DNA from 2 places in the Glutamicibacter sp. 363 genome. Region 2 is predicted to be linked to the other one. Evidence: riboswitches for the same ligand, from Rfam matches in the RefSeq annotation. Region 2 holds a riboswitch; the other holds the start of a gene.
What was found. A riboswitch is a leader RNA that binds a small molecule or an ion and turns the genes downstream of it on or off. The one in region 2 is predicted to bind glycine.

Region 1 (7,529 bases), on a different contig from region 2:
CCGGGATCAGGCAGACGTCGCGCTGGGATTCGCCGCGCGAGGCGTGGTAGCCGGAGATGGCAAGCAACCCGGAGTATTCGCCCTGCGAGCCGGCGTTGGGCTGGATCGAGATGCCGGCGTAACCGGTGATGGCGGTCAACCGGCCTTCGAGGTCGGTGATCAGTTCGCGCCAGCCGATGGACTGCTCGGCGGGAACGTAGGGGTGGATCGTGGCGAACTCCGGCCAGGTGATGGATTCCATCTCGGCGGCCGAGTTCAGCTTCATGGTGCATGAGCCCAGTGGGATCATGGTGCGGTCCAAGGCCAGGTCGCGGTCCGAGAGGCGACGCAGGTAGCGCATCATCTGGGTCTCGGAGGAGATGGTGTTGAAGATCGGGTGGGTCATGTAGGCGCTGGTGCGCACCTGCGCCTCGGGGATCTCGAAGCCCTCCGGTACGGACAGCTCAACGCCGAAGACCTCGGCCAGGGTGCGCACGATATCCGCGGTGGTTGCCTCATCGGTGGAGATGCCCACCTGGGTTTCGGAAACCTTGCGCAGGTTGATGCCGGCTTCGGCCGCCTTGGCGATGACCGCTTCCGCGTTCTCGACGTTGACCACAACGGTGTCGAAGAAGGAGTCGGACGCCAGGGTGAAGCCGCCGGAAACCAGCGAGCTGGCGATGACGCGAGCGTGGTTGTGCGCCCGGGTCGCGATCTGCTTCAGGCCCGCCGGGCCGTGGTAGACGCCATACATCGAGGCGCAAATGGCCAGCAGCGCCTGTGCGGTGCAGATGTTGGAGGTGGCCTTCTCGCGGCGGATGTGCTGCTCGCGAGTCTGCAGTGCCAGGCGGTAGGCTGGGGTGCCGGCGTCATCGGTGGAGACACCGACCAGGCGCCCGGGCATCGAGCGCTGCAGGCCCGCGCCGACGGCGAGGTAGGCAGCGTGCGGTCCGCCGAAGAACAGCGGCACCCCGAAGCGCTGGGTGTTGCCCACTGCGATATCCGCGCCCTGTTCACCGGGAGGGGTGATCATGGTCAGCGAGAGCAGGTCGGCGATGACAGTGACCATCGCGCCGGCGTCCTTGGCGGCGGCGATGATCTGCTTGTGGTCGGCAATCGAGCCGTCGTTGCCCGGCTGCTGGAGCACGATACCCGAGATGTCGCCTTCCGGCAGACCCTGGGAGAGGTCAACAACTTCGATTTCGAAGCCGAGCGCGTCGGCGCGGCCTTCGATGACCTTGATGGTCTGCGGGAAGATGTTCGAGTCCAGCACGGTCTTGCCGCTGGCCTTCTTCTTATTCGAACGGCGCATCATCAGCACGGCTTCGGCCGCCGATGAGGACTCATCGAGCATCGAGGCGTTGGCGATGGGCAGGCCGGTCAGGTCCATGACCATGGTCTGGAAGTTCAGCAGCGCTTCGAGGCGGCCCTGGGAGATTTCTGGCTGGTACGGGGTGTAGGCGGTGTACCAGGCCGGGTTTTCCACGATGTTGCGGCGAATCACCGCTGGCGTGAAGGTGTCGTAGAAGCCCTGGCCGATCATCTGGGTCTTCATCACGTTCTTGGATGCCAGGTTGCGCAGGTGAGCCAACGCTTCGGTTTCGCTCAGGGCAGCAGGAAGATCCAATGCCGCACCCTGGCGGATGTCGGCCGGAACTGCGGTGTCGATCAGCTCGTCGAGGCTGGAGTAACCCAGCGTCTGGAGCATGTGGTTTGCATCGGCCGGACGTGGGCCAATGTGGCGGGACACGAATTCGCTACTCGTTGATGCCGAGGTCTGCGTAATAGTCATGGTGCAGTTATCTCCAGGGGGATCTGTCTTGGCGCATGCCAAAGGAAGGTCTCTGTCCCTCCCCATCCCTGTTGCATAACCTGAGAGTTTTACGCATCCGACCTACAAAGCCGGGCGCTTGCACCTTCGGTGAACCGGAACGGGCCGGTTTCTTTCCAGAGTTGCCTCGTGATGGCGGTACGGGGGCCTGAGAGTTTCCTGGGGAGGAATTGCTCCTACGGCGCCCATCCATGGTGTGAACGGGTCTCTCCCGCCATCCGTCGAAGGCTGTGCCGTGGATCTGATGATCCAAAACACATCACCATCTTACCTGCACCGCATGCTTCTATCCAAGACCGGCGGCTCGGTTAGATTCACAAATTAACTTGCACTGGAGCCTTGAGCGAGTTTTACATAGGCGGGATATCTCGCTGGCAAGGAGTCTCCCGAGGACGTGCCCGTCAGCCGGCGCTTGATCCAGGGTCCCAAATGCTCCTTCACCCAGCCCATATCCTCGCGTAATCTCTCGCCACGGGAGTTGACCGGCAGCTGCGGCAACCCCGGAAGATTGATCTGCCCGGCCCATTCGGGCTCAACGATGCCGTGCCTGCCGAGCAGTTCGAGCACCTTGCGCGCCATCAACGCGTGGCCGAATTCGTTCATATGCAGCCGGTCCCCCGCCCAATAGCGCAGGTCCGAGAATTCCCGCCAGCGCCAGTAGTCGGCCACCAGCGCACCATGGGTGTCAGCGATTTCGCGGATCTTCTCGTTGTAGATGGCGGTCCGCGGACGGGTCTTGTTGAATAGCGGGGAATCCACGGTGTCGAACCCGGTGAACAGCACCACGGTGCTGCCGGACTCGGCAAATCGGCGGACCATCCCGTCATAACCGCGCATGAGCGCGTCCAGATCGGCGCTGGGGCGCAGAATGTCGTTGCCCCCTGCATAGATGGTCACCAGATCGGGTTCCAACGCCAGCCCGGCGTCGAGCTGCTGGTTGATGACCTGGGAGATCTTCTTGCCGCGAATGGCAAGGTTCGCGTATTCCCAGTCGCCCTGGGTGCCCAGCACCTCGGCCACCCGGTCGGCCCAACCGCGCACCCGGTTAGGGCGCACCATGCTGATATCTCCGACACCTTCGGTGAAGGAATCCCCTAATGCAAGGAATTTCATTTCGCTCCCTTGGCCAAGATGAGCTGGCGGGCCAGCTGGCTCAGGCGCACGCCGGTCGAGATATCCTTTTCTCCTTCATTGCGCGAAGGGATGTAGCCGAAGCCCAGCTGGTAGGCCGGGTCGGCGAAGGCCAGCGACGAATTCGCCCCGTCATGCCCATAGGCGAAGATCGAGCCGTAGTCCTTGCGCGCGGTGGGTTTCATGAAACCGACGGCGAAGGCCTGCAACTGACCGTTGGTGCGGTCCGGTCCGTAGACGAGTTCGGTGGAAACCTCGGCCCAGGTATCTGCGCTGAGCAGCCCCTCGGTGGCGCCGAGCTCCGGCACCGCGCCGAAGGACGCGGCGTAGATCCCGGCGAGCGCCTGGGCGTTGGCCACCGCGCCCATGGAGGCGGGACCCAGCTGCCGGACCTGTGGCGAGTTCGCCAGTTCGTGCCAGTTGTACACCGGTCCGGATTCCAGGGCGAAGCCCGAGGTGGAGTTGACCGAGAGCCCGGACGGCGAGAACGGGTCCATGAAGGCAGGTGCTTCATCCAGCGCGGGCAGCACGTCGCGGTAGCGCGGTTCGAGTTCTGCGCCGTGGCCGATGAAGGCGTCGACTCCCAGCGGCTTGCGGATGCGCTGTTCGTAGACTTCTTTGAGTTCCTGGCCGGTGACCCGGCGTACCAGTTCTTCCATGAGTACGCCCATGGTGATGGCGTGGTAGCCGACGATATTCTGTCCCTGCGGCCAGATGCTCGGCATCGAGGCCAGCACCTTGGCGTATTCGGCCGAGTTGAGCAGAACCTCGCTTGGAACTCCCCCGGGGACGCCGAGCACGCCGGCTTGGTGGCTGAGCACTTCGCCCAGGGTCAGGCGCTGCTTGCCGCCGCTGGCGAATTCGGGCCAGTAGGTTCCGATCGGCTTGGCCGGATCGAGCAAGCCGTCCTGAATCAGCATCGCGATGACCAGCGCCCCCAGGCCCTTGGTGCAGGAGAAGACGCAGGTCACCGCGTCGCCGGCGAGATGATCGCCGACCGCGTGGCTGAGCACCAGCTGCCCGCGGTGATAAATCGCGAGCTGGGCCGAATAGCCCTCTTCTTCCGCCGCTCGGGCGTCAAGCGCTTCGGCGAGGGGCGCGAAATCTTCTGTAATGACCGAATCCATGAAAATCCTTAAAGTGCTTGCTGCTTGTCAACTAACACTAGTGCGAAAGGGCAAAAATCTAGGCGTGGCTCTCGACTGTTTCCTGGCGGAAACGCAATTTCCAGCCCCGCTCCGTCTGCTGCCACCACGAGGAGCAGACCAAAACCTGCGAGCCTTCCGGGCTCATCCGGTAGGCGATCAGCACCAGCTTGGAATCCAGCGGACGCGCGGTGAGCAGCTGCACCGGACCGGTGGCCGGAAGCGCACCGCCGGCGTCGAGGATCGAGCGCACGGTGGAGACATCCAGCAGCGAACCGTCACGGCAGACTTCCTGGTAGCTCGGGTGCAGAAAATCGCTGACCTCGGTGAAGTTCGCGCGCACCTGCGCGTCGAGCAGACCCTGCTCCAATTCGAAGACGGTGCTTGCCACGTCCACGGCTGGTTCGGCGGCGGCCTCAGCCACCGGAGGCGGGGCTTGGCCCGGTTCGTTGCCAGCAATCGTGCCCGAGGAGCCGGTATAGCCGGGCCCGGCGTCCGGGTCCTTCCCGCTTTGATATGCGGTGGCGGCGGCTCGGGCCCGGTCATCGGCTTCCTCGTTGAGTTCGTGGCCGGCATGGCCCTTGACCCATTCAAAGGTGTATTTGCGTCCAACGATCACCGCGTCTAGTTCTCGCAGAATGTCCTGGTTGAGCACCGGCTTGCCGTCGGACTTCTTCCAGCCCTTTTTCTTCCATCCCGGCATCCACTTGGTGATGCAGTTGATGGCGTACTGGGAATCGCACAGGATTTTCAGTTCGGTTTCGGGTTCTTTGGCCGTGGCGCGGAAGAGCTCGAGCACCGCTTGAAGCTCGCCCATGTTGTTGGTTCCGTGGTCCCAGCCCCCGGCTCCCCAGTTTTCGTGGTCGATATACCAGGCCCAACCGGCAGGTCCAGGGTTACCGAGTGCAGAACCGTCAGCTGCCGCAATGATCGTCATATGAATAATCCTGCCATGTCCACCCCACAAGTGCAGATGACCAGGTGTGCCATGTTCGTTTTTTAACGGGCAATGACCCGGTGAAAACTCCGTGAGTTCTCGCCGGGACATTGCCAGGACCTCTCGATGCGTCGGTTCAGCGGGTTTGCCTTCGATTCATTCAGGCCGGATACATCGGGTTATGCCCCGCGGCCACACGCTCTTCGGCGCGCACCTCGCCCGGTGCGGTACCGTCGAGGAACGGTCCGGAATCCGCCAGCTCTTCGCGCCCGTGGGCTTCGAGCCAGTTGCTCAGCTCCGGCCCCTTCGGCACGATCCCGGTGGGGTTGATGTCTTCGTGAACCACGTAGTAGTGCGCCTTGATCTGCTCAAAGTCGGTGGTATCGCCAAACCCTGGGGTCTGGAACAGGTCGCGGGCGTAGCCCCACAAGTTAGGCATGTCGATCAGCTTGTTGCGGTTGGTCTTGAAGTGACCGTGGTAGACCGGGTCGAAGCGGGCCAGCGTGGTGAACAGGCGCACATCGGCCTCGGTGATGTGGTCGCCCATGAGGAAGCGGCGGGTTGCCAGCCGCTCTTCGAGATAGTCCAGCGCGTCAAAGAGCCGGTCATAGGCATCGTTGTAGGCCTGCTGGTCGCCGGCGAATCCGGCGCGGTAGACGCCGTTATTCACCTCGGTGAAGATGCGCTTGATCAGGGGCAGCATCTGTTCAAGCTGATCTTCGGGCAGCAGATTCGGCGCGCCTTCGCGGTGGAATTCCTTCCATTGCGTCGACATGTCCCAGGTGATTTGCGGGTAGTCGTTGGTCACCACTGCACCGGTGGGAATATCCACGATTGCCGGGACGGTGATGCCGCGCGGGTAGTCCGCGAATCGCTTGAAATAGTTTTCCTGCACACGCTCGGTACCCAGCACCGGATCCTTGCCGCCCGCGTCCAGGTCGAAGGTCCAGCTGCGCGAGTCATGGGTTGGGCCGGGCAAGCCGACCGATATCGCGTCTTCCAGGCCGAGGAGGCGGCGCACAATCAGCGTGCGGTTGGCCCAGGGGCAGGCGCGTGCGGCCACGAGGCGGTAGCGCCCGGCTTCCACCGGCCACAGCTGCGCACCGTCGCCGAGCCCGGCCTGCGGGTGGCCGATCGAGCTATTGGGCACGCCAGCGGCAAAAGCTTCGGGGCGCGGGTCCGCCACGATGCGGTCCTGGATGTAGTTGGTATCCCGGCTGAACTCGCCTCCGGTGACGTAGGCACCCTTGGTCGAAAATTCTTTGGTCATTTCTCCCCTTAAAGCATCTGGCGTAGTTCCTCTGAGGCTCTTAGCTCTCAGGTTAACCCGCTGGGCTGGTAAAAAAGTAGTCAATTGCGCAGAACTGCGAAAAGTTTGTTTGCCGGCTTCGCGCAGTTCTCTTGATGAAAATTTAGGCGTTGGCCATGTCGCCGGCGCGCACGGTGTTCATGGCGGTCGTCCAGGAAATCAGCTGGTCGAACATCGGCTGGACGGAGGCGGCGGACTGTTCGGTCGGCTTGAATACGGAGAAGTTTTCGAAGTCGGTGAACAGCGAGAACATGCCGGTCTTCTGCACGTGGGCCAGCTGCAGTTCGGAAAGGATGCCGCGCAGGTGCTCCACCGCACGCGCTCCCATGGCCGAGCCGTAGCCGACAATTCCGGCTGCCTTGTTGGAGAATTCCGCGTTCAGGTAGGACAGTGCGTTAGCCAGGGCCGGTGCGATCGAGTGGTTGTATTCGGGAGTGATGAAGACGTAGCCGTCGAATTCGGCGATCATAGCCGACCAGTTCTTCGTGGCTTCGTTCTGGTAGTTCTGGTACGCGGCCGGGAAGGCCTCGTCCAGCAGCGGCAGGTTGAAGTCGGCGATATCCACCAGTTCGTAGCTTGCGTCGTTGCGCGCCTGCGCCTGCTCCAGCACCCACTGCGCCACTGCGGCGTTATTGCGTCCTGGGCGGGTGGAACCGGTAATGATGGCGATCTTCAGCATGTTTCTACTTCCTTACGTGGCGGTACGCCCAACCATTATGGTTGACGCGTCATCAACTCTTGCTAAAAACAACATTACACGAGATAATTGATGTGTCAACAACTTTGCTGGCCTGCCCCGCAGCACTTAACGCTTCAGGAGAATAGAAAACATGGGAACCGAAAATACCCGCTGGCTCAACGACCGCGAGCAAGACCTCTGGCGGACCATTCGCGAGTTCCTCTGGCAGTTCCCCAGCGCCATGGATCGTCAGCTCACCCAGGACTCCGCCATGCAGTCCGGAGAATACTCGGTCCTCGCGGTACTATCCGAGGCCGAAGAGTCTTCCCTTCGCCCCGCCGAGATGGCCGAGGAGCTGCGCTGGGACCGCTCCCGGCTCTCGCACCTATTGCGCCGCATGGAGGCCAAGTCGCTGATTACCCGTTGCTCAGATGCCTCGGATCGCCGCGGCCACCAGATCGGGTTGTCCGAACTCGGCTGGCAGGTGATTCGCGAAGCGGCTCCGAAGCACGTTGAGT
Region 2 (7,529 bases):
TAAGGTCCAGCTCTGGAAGCAACTGGTGCCCTTCAGAAATCCCTGCTGGATTACGCAGAATCGCCAGCAATCCAAGCCCAATAGCCACCACAACAACCAGCGGTCCGATCTTGCCGATGACGTCAACCAGACTCTTCAGGCCAAACCAGACGCTGATGCCGACCGCAACAGCCAAACCGATGCCGCCAATAAACTTCGACAATCCATAGTGCTCCTCGAATACGGCGCCCGCGCCGGCTACCATTACCGTGAAGCTCAGGAAGACGAACAGTATTGAGAAATAGTCGAAGAAGTTCCCCAAGTGCTTTCCACAGTAATAGCGGAAGATGTGCGACGGGCGATCATATTTCTTTGCCTGCCCGACAACGAAGAACTCCACTGCTACATACGTCATGAGCACGAGAACCAGCAGCCCGGTGCCAAAGACTCCCCAGTAGCCGTACGAGGTGAAGTACTGCAAAATCTCCTGGCCCGTAGCAAAACCTGAGCCGATCAAAAACGCCATTATCGCCCCGGCGTAGGTCAAGACCCGGAAGAAGCTGCCTTTTTCAACCGTTGCCAAATACGCTCGGGTAACGACCTTATCTGACATGTAGATTCCCTCTCAGAAGGTTCACTCGACACCGCACGTTCGATATCGACCTCATATATCAAAATGTGATTAAAGGTATATCTCAAACGTGACGCAGTCAACATCCGGGAAGGCTGGAAGTGCGCAGGACCAATGTCATGGACCGCGAAAACCCGATCCCGCACCCGGTAAACCAAAAGTTTCCACGAAACGGAGATTAGGACCACCGGGCAGGTTCACCTCTTCGACTCCTTCCGTGCACGTTTCGTCCATTCGCGCTGTGCATCCTCGAGGTATTGCCCGCCAACTCGGGCGATCACACTCGCACAGGAGAATTGCTCATGCACAAGCCCACCGCCGTCGCGCTCGCGGCCGCCGTTCTGCTCCCGCTGGCCATCGCGCCTGCTACACCGGCGGCAGCCCTGCCAGCCAGCGCCCCCATGTCCTTCCCGGCGTCCACCGCCAAATCTCCAGAACCCGGATTTCGTGTTCTGCCCTACCTGCAGGCTCCAGGCGCGACCTCGATGACCATCAACTGGATCAGCGAAACCGACCAACCAGGAACCCTCTCAGTCCAGGGGCCGGGTCTCGGCAACCAGCCGGGCAAAGGAAATAGCAGCGCCCAAAGCAGCGAGCCTGAATACCTGGACTTGATGGAGTACACCCAGGCCGAACTCGAGCAGCAGATCCCCGGACTTGAACAGGGCACCTGGCTGAAGTCGAATTCCAATTACAAGCACTCGGTGACCATCGAAGATCTCAAACCAGGCAAGAAATACGACTACACGGTCACCCAATCAGGACAGAGGCATACTGCCGCTTTCGAAACAGCGCCAGATGGAAAATCCTGGAAGAACATCCGCATTGTTGCCTTCTCCGACTCGGAGACCGAACCTCGCGGACGCACCGAGCACCGTGAATGGGAGCTTTCCCCGGTCAACGGATACACCTCCGAGTCCTTGCAACGCCCGAGCACCGATTCAAAGTGGGCCGAGACTTTTGGAATGACCACCCGCTATGGCCAGCCGACCTTGCGCTATCCGCTGGACCAGTCCACCGCCTTCAACGAAAACCTCAAGCATGTTCAGGCCGCCAACCCGGATCTGGTCATGATGGCCGGGGACCTGACGCAGGGCTCGGGATACCAGCCGGCATGGGATGAGTTCTTCGGACATGTTGCCGGTGAACACTCGGATCTGGCCTCCAACGTTCCGTTGCTTCCGGCATTGGGCAATTGGGAAACCTATGCGGCCCTGAACGGTGGCTACGGTTCGGACGCAGACCGCACCCCCGCGGTAATTTCACGCAACCGCTTCCTGGATTATTTCTCCTTGCCGCAGGACCCGGAGCACCCCGAATACAAGGGTTCCTACTACCGGGTGGATCATGGGCCGGTCACGGTCCTGACCTTGGACTCCACCAATGGCCGACCCGATGAGAACACCAGCACCGGCACCTTGTCCGGCGAAAAATTCTCTGGGGACGACACCAATCTGACCGCTGAGAACCAGTCCACCGACACCCAAGGCCAGTTCACCTTTGAATCCTATGTTCAGGGCTTCAAGGATCTATTCCCCGGCTCAACCGAGCAAGATGTTGACCTGCCAAATATGGATGCCGGGTCGGCCCAATGGGACTGGGCCGAGAAGCAATTGGCCGAAGCCCGCGCCGACGGCCAGATTGTGCTCGTCCAGTTCCACCATGCCGCCTATTCCAACGGCGTGCACGGCACCCCGCCGAACCATGAGCACCCCGACAACCAGTCCGGCACCGCAATGCGCGCGTACTCGCCAATGTTCGAGGAACACGGGGTCGCCGCGGTCATCTCCGGCCATGACGAGATGTTCGAGCGTTCTTGGGTTGACGCGGACGGCGACGGCCGAGGCTTCCACTCCTATGATGTGGGCGTGGCCGCCGACGGCCTGCGCGGTGAAAAGCTGGTGCAGAATGCCCAGGGCGAGTACGAACCATTGCGCTTCAACTCGCACTCGCAGTGGTCAGCGCCGGCAGACCAGCCAGAGACCTGGGAAGAGGACGAAAATGGCGTAGCGCAGCTCGTATCCGGCGGTCTGCACTACGGACACCTGCAAATCGACATCGCGAAGAAGGCCAAGGGAGCAGAGCTCACATTGACCCCGGTATACGTCTTCCCGAAGTTGGATTCGGAATACCAGCTTGAACGCACCGAACGACGCGTATACGACGATGTGGTGACCTTCCCGGTCAGCCAGGACGGCGCGCCGTTGGCGAAGTAGCCACAGGCCAATTGCTGCCAGGTGGCGCAAGTTGTCTTGGCGCAGAGGCCACCGATGATAGAACATTAGAGCAGGCGGCGTGCAGGTGGCTGCCTGCTCTAAGCAATTACCTCTAGCTGGACTCACGGTTGGTGCATCCATGAAAGTAGGACAACAGATGAACGAGCAACGAGTATTCCACGCGGTGGTGGGCAAGCAAGCCGGCTGGTGGAACATCTGGGTCCCGGAGCTGGACCACGTCACCTCCACCCGGAAGTCCCGCAAGATTGCCGGATACACCCGCACCCTCATCGCGGCGGTTCTTGGCATCCCTGAGTCCTCTTTCCGAGTGGAACGCGAGTCAGTTTCCGCCGAGGAATTCGAGCGCCGCTACACCGAGGCAGTCTTGGCGACCGACCCGCAGGAAAAGAAGTAGTCCCGGGTAACAGCTGCTCTAAGCGCCAAACGGCTACCGCTCCTACATTCCCCGTAGGGTCCGGTAGCCGCTGCTGGTTAAGACTGCCTAGCGCATGCCCAGGAGCGCTCGTTTCACGCTCCTGCAACGATTCCGTTGCCGGCTATTAACCCTTGCCTCATAGTGTGGCAGAGGTCTTTCAGCCTCATCTCGCACCGAAATACAGGAGTGCCTCATGCGTTTTCGTTTCCTTCAGGGCTTCGCCGCCTTGGCCTGTGCAGTTCTCCTCGCCCCAGCGGCCCCAGCAGTTGCGAATTCCGCGGGGTCCGCGGACTCCGCTTACACCTTCGGCGTCATTGGAGACATCCCCTATGGCGCAGCCCAACTGGCCGAATTCCCCAACATGGTTAGCGAACTTAACGAGCAAGACGAGCTTCGTTTCATTGCCCATGTCGGGGATATCAAGGCAGGTTCCGAAAAATGCACCGACGAACGCCTGAGCCTGGTCAAGGAGGAACTGGATCGGCTTCAAACTCCGCTGGTATTCACCCCGGGCGACAACGAATGGGTCGACTGCCACCGGGCCAACAACGGCGGCTACAACCCGCTGGAGCGATTGGATACCCTGCGTGAAATGTTCTTCCCGGTCGAAAACAAGACTCTGGGCGGCACCATGCAGGTAGATTCCCAGGCGGTCATCGGTTTACCGGAAAACGTCCAATTCACGAAGAACCGTGTCGCCTTCTCCGTGGTGAACGTCCAGGGATCCAATAACTCCCTGGCCCCGTGGGCTGGACTCGGACTGACCGCACCAACTTCCGAACAGCTGGAAGAAGTCGCGCTGCGCACCGAAGCAAACCTCGACCAACTGGCCGAAACCTTCGCCGATGCGAAACGATCCCAGGCGCGCGCCGTAGTGGTGATGACCCAGGCAGATATGTTCACCCCGGGGTTCGAGGATGATTCCCTGGCAAACCCCGAATCCGTTTCAGGCTTCAAGTCGTTTGTCGAAGCCCTAGCCAACGAATCAGCGGCCTTCGGCGGACCGGTGTATCTGGTCAATGGCGACAGCCACGTGTTCAACGAAGATGCGCCGCTGGCCGCCGGTTCACCGTGGCTAGAGGTCTACGGTGTCGACCCGGTTCCGAATTTGCAGCGGGTCACCGTCGAGGGTGCCGCAACCTCAAGCGAGTGGCTGCGCGTGAGCGTTGCGCCGAACTCGGCACAGGGTGCAGAAATTCTCAGCTGGGAGCGCGTTCCCTTCACCGGCTGATTTCATCGACGAAGCGGCGCCCGTGGCATAACCGCTCGGCATGCAAAGCGAATAGGCACCGCGCACACAGTAGCCAAACAGTTGCCGCCCCTAGAGTGGTAACTACCTTCCTCAAAGGTGCGAGTGATGAACCGGAGCCCAGCCATTGGCTGGGCTCCGGTTTTTAATTGCCTGCAGATTGCTCGGGCCGGCGCCTCGACTCTAGGTACGAAGCCCGGCGAATACGGCGGCAAGGGCTGCACCGAGGCCGCCGCTTCGCGCGCAGCATCGGATGAAAACGAAACAACGTCGGCTTGCGCAGCCAACATCCAGAACAATTTTTCAGGAAGCCGCCGCAAAAGTTTTCATACTTATTTCGTCCTAAAGCTGATCCACGAATATGCTCCCCGCTTTCTGACCAGTAAATTTCTCTCTCGTCTAAGTATCTGCAAGTCATCATCCGGTGACGCCGCTCGTACTCGACAACAAAACGCTTCATATTTAAAACGGGCTTCTCGGCCAAAACCGCCCAATACCGGGCTCAGGCATGAGCAAGCCATGGATTGCTCATGCAATAAACCCCACGCCGGTTTGCGCAAGCAGAAAAGAGCTGGGCATACTGTGACTGCAATCACAAGCAGTACGCCGTTGACGCGTGGCGGGAGAGTCCCGCCCAAGCCAAGGGCGGGCGCCGTAGGAGCAATTCCTCCCCGGGAAACTCTCAGGCACCCGTACCGCCACGACGAGGCGAATCTGGAAAGCAGCAAGGACTAGTCCTTGCTCACCGACGGAGCAAACCTCCGATCCCCACCGGATCGAGGTGAAAACTCTCAGGTCTTCAAACAGATTGGGGAGGAACTAAGAACAGTGCCGCACCGTACGCACCCGATTCGAAAGTTCTCCCCTTGGCAAACTATCTCCACCTTCGTGCAGGGCGATCCCTAGATGGGCCTCGTCCGCTACGTTTCGGTGCGGAGAATCTTGCCGCGGAGTCCGACGGTTCGAGTGCGAACGTAGATCTGCCGCAACGTGGCGAAACCCCTAGTGGTTCGCCATGGCACCTCATCGAAGCACCTCACCACTCCTGGAAGGCAGCAGCATGAGCGATACCAGCTCTTCACCCAAACTCGAACGCGGGCTCTCTAACCGTCATATCCAGCTCATCGCCATTGGCGGTGCCATCGGCACCGGCTTGTTCATGGGCTCGGGTAAAACTATTTCGGTCGCCGGACCATCTGCCATCTTCGTTTATATGGTTATCGGCTTCATGCTGTTCTTCGTCATGCGTGCCATGGGTGAACTGCTGCTTTCGAACCTGAATTACAAGACTTTCGCGGACTTCGCAGGCGACCTGCTCGGCCCGTGGGCCGCGTTCTTCACCGGCTGGACCTACTGGTTCTGCTGGGTAGTCACGGGTATCGCGGACGTGGTGGCCATTGCGCACTACGTCGCTTTCTGGTGGGGGAACCTTCCGCTTTGGATCCCGGCACTCGCATGCATCGCGTTGTTGCTGGTGCTGAATCTGGCCACGGTGAAGGCCTTCGGCGAAACCGAGTTCTGGTTCTCCATGATCAAGATCGTGGCCATCTGCGCGCTGATTGTCGTCGGCCTGGTCATGGTCATCACCAGCTTCGGGCACAATGGTGCTACCGCTTCCTTCAACAACCTCTGGGCCGACGGCGGAATGTTCCCGACCGGTTTCATGGGCTTCGTTGCAGGTTTCCAGATTGCAGTATTCGCATTCGTGGGAATAGAGCTGGTCGGCACCACCGCGGCCGAAACCAAGGACCCCGAGAAGACCCTCCCCAAGGCCATCAATTCCATTCCCATCCGCATCCTGATCTTCTACGTGGGTGCGCTCATCATCCTCATGGCCGTTCAGCCATGGCGCCTGTTCTCCGCTGGAGAATCCCCGTTCGTGGGCATGTTCGCCTTGGCCGGGCTGGCCGGCGCGGCGGGCATCATCAACTTCGTGGTGCTCACCAGCGCGACGTCCAGCGCGAACTCGGGCATCTACTCGACCTCCCGCATGATCCGCGGCTTGGCCCTTGAGGGCGACGCGCCGAAGGCCTTCGCTCAGTTGTCCGAAAACAAGGTGCCGCGCAACGCACTGATGTTCTCCTGCATGTTCCTGCTTGCCGGAGTGGTGCTGCTCTACAGCGGCGATTCGGTGATGGTTGCTTTCACCCTGGTCACCACCGTAGCGGCCCTGTGCTTCATGTTCGTCTGGTCGATCATCCTGGTCAGCTACCTCGTGTACCGCAAGCGCCGTCCGCACCTGCATGCGCAGAGCAAGTTCAAGATGCCCGGTGGCACCTTCATGCCCTATGTGGTGTTGGCCTTCTTCGGATTCATCCTCTGGGCCTTGACCACGCAGAGCGATACGTTGTCAGCCCTGCTGGTCACCCCGCTGTGGTTCATCGGCCTGGCCATCGGATACCGCGTGGTGCGCCGCAAGCCGGGGCACGTGGCGCTTCGTGCCGCGCACGTGGCAAAGGTCGCGGTGGAGAAGGAAGACGCCGGGGCCTTCCGCATCCACGGCCCGGCTGCCACCGAGGCGGCCGGTGAAGACGAGAAGCAAACCGTATCCATAGATTAATTGAGATCGGCGCCGCACCCCGCTTGGGGTGCGGCGCCTACCTCTGTCTGAACCGATACCGAGGCTTTAGCCTCCGTTGGATTGGCGGGTGCCCTCGGCCAAGGATTCAAAGGTGTAAATGAATCCACCGGCCGCGCCGCTGACAGTGATGAACCCTTCGGTAGTTCCGGGCTTGATGGCAATATTCGTCGCCGAGTCCAGTCCCTGCGCAGCTTCTGGCATTTTCACCTGCGCGAGCAGTTGCCCCTTGGGGCTATACACATCAACTCGCGTGTCATGCTCGAACATCTGATAGACGTTGCCCGCCGCGTCCACCGCATTGGAATCCACTTGCGCTTCTCCCCCATCGACGTAGACCGCCGGGTGGATGGCGGCCGCTTGCGTGCCCTGCGCGTTTAGCTTTAGCAGGTCGATTCGATTCGCGGCATACTGGCTGAGCCACAGCGCGGTGAAATCCT

Region 1: linked by a shared signal. The riboswitch ahead of gcvP (aminomethyl-transferring glycine dehydrogenase) and the one ahead of cycA (D-serine/D-alanine/glycine transporter) in region 2 are both predicted to bind glycine.

What each region holds. Positions count from the first base shown of each region.
Region 1 covers NZ_JBQSYR010000019.1:48,519-56,047, forward strand. The annotation lists gene gcvP (aminomethyl-transferring glycine dehydrogenase) at 1-1,771, opposite strand, end outside; glycine riboswitch at 1,937-2,034, opposite strand; gene ACT3UA_RS12775 (SGNH/GDSL hydrolase family protein) at 2,132-2,923, opposite strand; gene ACT3UA_RS12780 (serine hydrolase domain-containing protein) at 2,920-4,068, opposite strand; gene ACT3UA_RS12785 (RNase H family protein) at 4,127-5,023, opposite strand; gene ACT3UA_RS12790 (glutathione S-transferase family protein) at 5,184-6,293, opposite strand; gene ACT3UA_RS12795 (NADPH-dependent FMN reductase) at 6,436-7,011, opposite strand; gene ACT3UA_RS12800 (MarR family winged helix-turn-helix transcriptional regulator) at 7,163-7,529, shown strand, end outside.
Region 2 covers NZ_JBQSYR010000004.1:84,517-92,045, reverse strand. The annotation lists gene ACT3UA_RS03795 (YkvI family membrane protein) at 1-592, opposite strand, end outside; gene ACT3UA_RS03790 (metallophosphoesterase) at 913-2,826, shown strand; gene ACT3UA_RS03785 (hypothetical protein) at 2,984-3,241, shown strand; gene ACT3UA_RS03780 (metallophosphoesterase) at 3,456-4,493, shown strand; glycine riboswitch at 5,122-5,219, shown strand; gene cycA (D-serine/D-alanine/glycine transporter) at 5,572-7,071, shown strand; gene ACT3UA_RS03770 (SMP-30/gluconolactonase/LRE family protein) at 7,138-7,529, opposite strand, start outside.